Variovorax paradoxus EPS: one gene and its partner. The protein of the gene in region 2 interacts with the protein of the main gene of each other region in a pairwise test. Links are inferred from orthologs where the notes say so. Each region holds a gene or a part of one and is shown on either strand. Other genes may lie near its edges. The genes, in order: ndk and VARPA_RS05285.

Region 1 (3,196 bases), 2.8 Mb from region 2 along the record:
GCTGGCGGTTGGTTTCGTCGGATTCGGTGACGATCTCGGCGCCCTTGCCCGAGCTGGTGTCGGCCAGGCTGGTGGTGGTGGTCCGCGTGTTGACGCAGCCGGCGAGCAGAAACGCCACGGCGACACCGGCAAGGCTTGCAGCCAGGATGCGCTGCGTGCTCGCGGTGATCATCGGAAAGGCCTTGCTCATCGGTTCAATGCTCCTGGGAGACGGTGGGGTTCTTGCGCATCGGGTGCAAGACAACGGGACGTTCGGTTGCACGGCGCTGGGCCATGCGTTCGGCGGCGCGGGTGCGGTCCTTGACGTCGCCAGCGAGCTGCCCGCAGGCGGCATCGATGTCGTCGCCGCGCGTCTTGCGCACGGTGGTCACGAGGCCCGCCTCGCTCAGCGTCCGGGCGAACGCCAGCACGCGCGGCTGAGGTGAACGCAGCAGGCCCGAGGCTGGAAAGGGGTTGAACGGAATCAGGTTGAACTTGCACGAGACGTCGTGCTTGCGCACGAGCTCGACCAGCTGGCGCGCATGTTCGGGCTGGTCGTTCACGCCGTCGAGCATGCAGTACTCGAAGGTGATGAAGTCGCGCGGCGCATGTTCGAGGTAGCGCTTGCAGGCTTCGAGCAACTCGGCGATCGGGTACTTGCGATTGAGCGGCACGAGGTCGTCGCGCAGCGCATCGTTGGGCGCATGCAGCGAAACGGCCATGGCCACGGCGCAGTCGGTGCCCAGGCGGTCGATCATCGGCACGACGCCGGAAGTCGACACGGTGACACGGCGGCGCGACAGCCCGTAGGCGTTGTCGTCGAGCATGGTGCGCAGCGCGGGCACAAGCGCGGTGTAGTTCTGCAGCGGCTCGCCCATGCCCATCATCACCACGTTGGAGATGACGCGTTCGTCGCGTTTCAGGTGCTTGCGCAGGAAGTGTTCGGCAAACCAGAGCTGGGCGACGATTTCGCCCGTGCTCAGGTTGCGGCTGAAGCCCTGATGCCCAGTCGAGCAAAAGCGGCAACCGACCGCACAGCCGGCTTGGGACGACACGCACAGCGTGCCGCGGTCGTCCTCGGGAATGAATACGGCTTCGACGGCATTGCCGTCGCCGACGTCGAACAGCCACTTGATCGTGCCGTCCTTGGATTCGTGCTGCGTGAGGACCGGCAAGGCCTCCACGCGCGCGGTGGTCGCGAGCTTCTCGCGCAGCGACTTGGCCAGATCGGTCATCTGGGTGAAGTCGCTGGCGCCACGCTGGTGAATCCAGCGGAACAGCTGCGTGGCGCGGAAACGCTTCTCGCCGAGTTTTTCGCAGAACGCGGCCAGTCCCTCGAGATCGAAGTCGAGCAGGTTGGCCGTGGTCATGGAATCAGTCGGCAGACAGCCTCAGCGTGCGTAGACGTTGAGGCCGGCGAAGAAGAACGAGACTTCGTTCGCTGCGGTTTCAGGAGCGTCCGAACCGTGCACGGCGTTCGCGTCGATGCTGTCGGCGAAATCGGCGCGGATGGTGCCGGCGGCTGCCTTCTTGGGGTCGGTGGCGCCCATCAGGTCACGGTTCTTGGCAATGGCGTTCTCGCCTTCGAGCACTTGCACGAACACGGGGCCCGAGATCATGAACTCGACCAGGTCCTTGAAGAAGGGGCGCTCCTTATGGACCGAGTAGAACTGTTCGGCTTCGTTGCGCGACAGATGCACCAGCTTGGCGGCAACGATCTTGAGGCCGGCGGCCTCGAAGCGGGAAACGATCTTGCCGATGACGTTCTTGGCAACGGCGTCGGGCTTGATGATGGAGAGGGTACGTTCGATAGCCATTGAAATGCTTCCTGCAGCTTTGATTTTGAAGTGTTTTGTCACAACTGCAACGAGTTTGTTTCGCCACCAGTCGACAAAGCCTCTGATTTTAACCGGCCCAGCCTCCGGGATTGGTGAAAACCCCGCGAAAGCCGCGCCGCGACGGCTGGCTTTCAGCGTCCGCGTCGGCGCGAGCCTGCCGGCCCGCCGTAGCCACCACCGCCCGAGGTACCACCGCCGCCGGTGCGACGCCCCCCCGGTCCTCCGCGCTGCTCCTTGCGCTGGCGCGAGAAGCTGTCGGCGCCGATGTAGCCCAGCGAGGTCTTCATCGGATCGGGCTGGTTGGCGCCGCTCGGCTGGCGATCGTCGCCTTGTTGGCGATTGCCGCCGCCCTGCCCCTGGCGGTTGTTGCCGCCGGCATTGCCACGGCGCTGCTGCGGCGGGCCGCCGTTGCCACCACCGCCGCCACCGCGGTTGGCTCGGCCACCGCGATCGCCGCGCGGCGGACGACCGTCGCCCAGCGGATTCGGAATGGGCGCCTCGCGCCCGTCATCGCGCATCTCGCGCGGTTGCTGTTGTCCTTGCCCCTGACCTTGGCCGCCGCCATTGCGGTTGCCACGGCGCTTCTTGTTGCGTCCGTTGCGGCCACCGCCTTCGGGACCGCCAGGGCCACGTTGCTGCGGCGCCGCGGGGCGGGCCGCCGCACCGCCCGAGGCCTGGAACAGCGCACGGATATCGCGCTCGTCGAGTTCCATCCAGGCGCCGCGCTTCAGACCGCGCGGCAGCACCATCGCGCCATAGCGGATGCGAATCAGCCGGCTGACCGCATGGCCCACCGACTCGAACAGCCGGCGCACTTCGCGGTTGCGGCCTTCGGAAATGGTGACGCGATACCAGCAGTTGGAACCTTCGCCGCCGCCCTCTTCGATGGTGCCGAACTGGGCCATGCCGTCTTCGAGGCGCACGCCGTCGAGCAGCTTCTGCTTCTCTTCGCTGCTGAGGGCGCCCAGCACGCGCACCGCGTACTCGCGCTCCAGGCCGAAGCGCGGATGCATCAGTTGATTGGCCAGATCACCGGAACTGCTGAACAGCAGCAGGCCTTCGGTGTTCAGGTCGAGCCGACCGACCGATTGCCACTTGCCCTGCTGCAGCCGCGGGAGCTTGCGGAACACGGTGGGCCGGTTCTGCGGGTCGTCATGCGTGACCACTTCGCCGACCGGCTTGTGGTACGCGATCACGCGCGGCGGCGGCGGCGCGATGCGGTAGCGGATCGGCTTGCCGTTGATCTTGACCTGGTCGCCGTACTGGATGCGCTGGCCGATGTGGGCGGGTTCGTTGTTGACGGAAATGCGGCCCTGCAGGATCAGCGCCTCCATCTCGAGCCGCGAACCCAGGCCGGCTTGTGCGAGCACCTTGTGCAG
Region 2 (3,052 bases):
TTGTGGGTCCAATGAAAACGAAGTAGCCTACTGATGCTGGTTTCGCATCAATCAAGGCTCTCCCCCAGGCTTCGCGCACTTCGTGTCGCTTCTCCTCCCCCCTCGCCGGGGGCAACACCTGCAGCCCGGCAAAGCCGGTTCCGCGGTGTTCCCCGAAGGGACAGCGCAAGCAGATGCAGCCGGCCTTTCAAAGGCACCTCCATGCAACATTCGCAAACCCACCTGCGCTCCCGCCCGATCTCCGCCGGCCATCTGCGCGCCTTCGAGGCCGTCGCCCGGCACCTGAATTTCCGCGCCGCGGCCGAGGAAATGGCGCTGACCCAGTCGGCGGTCAGCCGCCAGATCCAGTCGCTGGAAGAGGAAGTGGGCGTGTCGCTGTTCCTGCGCCACACGCGGGCGGTGGAGCTGACCAGCGCCGGAGCGCAGTTGCTGCTCTCGGTGCAGCAGTCGCTGCCGCGCATCGACATGGCGGTGCGCCAGATTCGCCAGAGCGCGGGGCGCAAGAGCGTGTCGCTCACCACGTTTGCGTCGTTTGCCTCGATGTGGCTGATCCCGCGGCTGGAGGCCTTCCAGCGCGACAACCCCGAGATCGACATCCGCATCGACGCCAGCGACGTGGCGGTGGACCTCGAGGTGGCCGACGTGGACATCGCCCTGCGCTACGGCCCCCGCGAGGCCATGCCGCCCACCGCCGTGCGCCTGTTCGGCGAAAACCTCACGCCGGTGGCGAGCCCCTGGCTCATCAAGAGCAGCCCGCCGATCAAGACGCCGGAAGACATCACGCGCTTCACGCTGATCGAGGCCGGCGATGCGCATCGCACGCACCTCGAATGGCTGACGTGGCGGCGCTGGTTCGAAGTGAATGGCCTGGAGCGCGCGCAGCCCAAGCGCTGGCTCTATTTCAATTACGCCTACCAGATGGTGCAGGCCGCGCTCACCGGACAGGGCGTGGTGCTGGCGCGCAGCTCGCTGATCGCCGAAAGCCTGGCCAACGGCGACCTGGTCGAGGTGCTGCCGCAGCACCGCATGGATTCACCGATGTCCTACTGGCTCATCGCCGGCCCGCGCAACGCGCTGCGGCCCGAGATCAAGGCCTTCTGGGACTGGCTGCTGCTGCAGGCCGACACCACGCGCGGGACCATCGGCGAGGTGCCCGATCCGGACACCATCGACGACATCGATTGATCGGGAATGCGGCCGCCGCCGGGCCGCGCCTCCCCCTTGGGGGCTGGAGTTACACGAAGTGAAAAGCCGGGGGGCTCAAGACATCGGCCAGACGACGCCGTTGTCGTTGAGGATGGCGTCGAGCGGCAGGTCGTGCGCTTCGGGTTCGAAGTCCTCTAGGAAGCCGTGCGTGAAGCCCAGACCCACCGTGAACGGCCGCGGCTCCAGCGCCGCCAGCGTGCGGTCGTAGAAACCGCCGCCGTAGCCCAGCCGGTAGCCGCCGGCGCTGTAGCCCACGCAGGGCACGAACAGCAGGGTCGGCACGATCAGCTCGGTGTCCTTGGGCTTGGGAATGCCGTAGGCGTCTTCTTCCATCTGGCAGCCCGGATACCAGGCATGGAAGGTGAGGGTCTTGTGAACCTTGTCGATCACGGGCAGTCCGATGCGGCGGCGCTGCGTCTCTTCCATCAGCTCGCCGTCTTCCTTCCAGCGGTGCAGCGCGGGCAGCGGATCGAACTCGCCCTTGATCGGCCAATAGGCGCCGATCACGGTGTCGGGCCGGCCGACCAGCCAGATGCGCATGACGCGCTGCAGCAGGTCGGCGCGTGTCAGCCGGTCCGGCATCGCCAGACGTTGTTCGATCAATGCCTTGCGCAACTGATCCTTCAGAAAACTCGCCGTCGCCGAGGTGTCGGCTCCCTTTGACTTGTCCATAATCCCCCGATGCAGTTCCCAAGCATTTTGGCATCCATGCGCAACCGCCCGCGCAACGCAACGCCAGCCGTTGCTTTTTCCCTCGTACTGACTGCCGCTGCACTGCTCTTTCATCCCCCCGCCAGCGCACAGACCAACACCAACACCAACGACGACGTGCTGGTGCAGATGAAGCAGGCCTTCCAGCGCGGCGACAAGGCCCGTCTCACCGCCCTCCTCCCCCAAGCCCGCGGCCACGCGCTCGAACCCTGGGCCGCTTACTGGGAACTGAAGGCCCGCCTGCAGGAAGCCGCGCCGAACGAAGTGCAGGACTTCTACGCTCGCTACCCCGGCACTTATCAGGAAGATCGTCTCCGCAACGACTGGCTGCTGCTGCTTGGCCAGCGCCGCGACTGGGACGGCTTCTCGGCCAACGTTGCCGGCTACCGCATGGGCGACGACGCGCAGGTGCGCTGCTACGCGGTGCTGGTCGACACGCTGCGCTCGGGCACCGCCACCCAGGCCCAGGCCGACGAAGTGCGCCGCAACTGGTTCAGCCAGAAGGAAGCCGACGACGGTTGCCTCACCGCCGCCGACCGCATGGTCGCGGCCCGCCTCATGTCAACCAACGACGCGTGGAAGAAGGCGCGCCTGGCCATCGAGGCCAACCGCCCGCAGGCCGCGCGCGGCGCCGTCACCATCGCAGCGCCCGATGCGCTGCCGCTCTTCGAGGAGCTCAACGCCAGCTCGGCCAAGTTCCTCGTCGGCCGTGCCTTCGTCGCGGCCAAGTCGCGCAAGGAGCTGGTGGTGCTCGCGCTCATCAAGGTCGCGATTGCCGACCCCGACATGGCCGCCTCGCAGCTCGACAGCAAGTGGGGCCCGATGCTCTCGGCCGAGGAGCGCAACTGGCTCTGGGGCGCCATCGGCCGCGCCTCGGCCAACAAGCTCTCGCCGCAGGCCGTGGGCTATTTCGGCAACGTGACGAAGAACAGCGACCTGTCGGACGACATGCTCGGCTGGCGCGTGCGCGCCGCGCTGCGCGCCGGCCAGTGGAAGGACGTGGCGCCCGCCATCAACGCGATGAGCGAAACCGCCCAGCTCGATCCCACCTGGGTCTACTGGAAGGCCCGCGCGCTCGCCAGCGAACGCAGCGAGGAACGCCGCGCCCAGGCCCGCGAGCTCTACACCAGCATTG

The links.
Region 1: the proteins of VARPA_RS05285 (region 2) and ndk interact in binary tests that used the Escherichia coli proteins (3 or more experiments, as listed by UniProt). The link is inferred for Variovorax paradoxus EPS from one-to-one orthologs.

Annotation. Positions count from the first base shown.
Region 1 is NC_014931.1:3,994,216-3,997,411, forward strand. What follows is about bases 84-2,967. They hold ndk (nucleoside-diphosphate kinase), read right to left. Parts: upstream 1,797-2,967; coding sequence 1,371-1,796; downstream 84-1,370. Other genes in these bases: pilW (type IV pilus biogenesis/stability protein PilW), read right to left, coding at 84-190; rlmN (23S rRNA (adenine(2503)-C(2))-methyltransferase RlmN), read right to left, coding at 195-1,349; VARPA_RS18505 (pseudouridine synthase), read right to left, coding at 1,949-2,967. Also shown: more of pilW, read right to left, coding at 1-83; more of VARPA_RS18505, read right to left, coding at 2,968-3,196. UniProt on the Escherichia coli protein: Major role in the synthesis of nucleoside triphosphates other than ATP. The ATP gamma phosphate is transferred to the NDP beta phosphate via a ping-pong mechanism, using a phosphorylated active-site intermediate.
Region 2 is NC_014931.1:1,182,164-1,185,215, reverse strand. What follows is about bases 70-2,809. They hold VARPA_RS05285 (5-formyltetrahydrofolate cyclo-ligase), read right to left. Parts: upstream 1,879-2,809; coding sequence 1,261-1,878; downstream 70-1,260. Other genes in these bases: VARPA_RS05280 (lytic transglycosylase domain-containing protein), read left to right, coding at 1,888-2,809; VARPA_RS05290 (LysR substrate-binding domain-containing protein), read left to right, coding at 202-1,185. Outside these bases: more of VARPA_RS05280, read left to right, coding at 2,810-3,052. UniProt on the Escherichia coli protein: Involved in the removal of 5-formyltetrahydrofolate.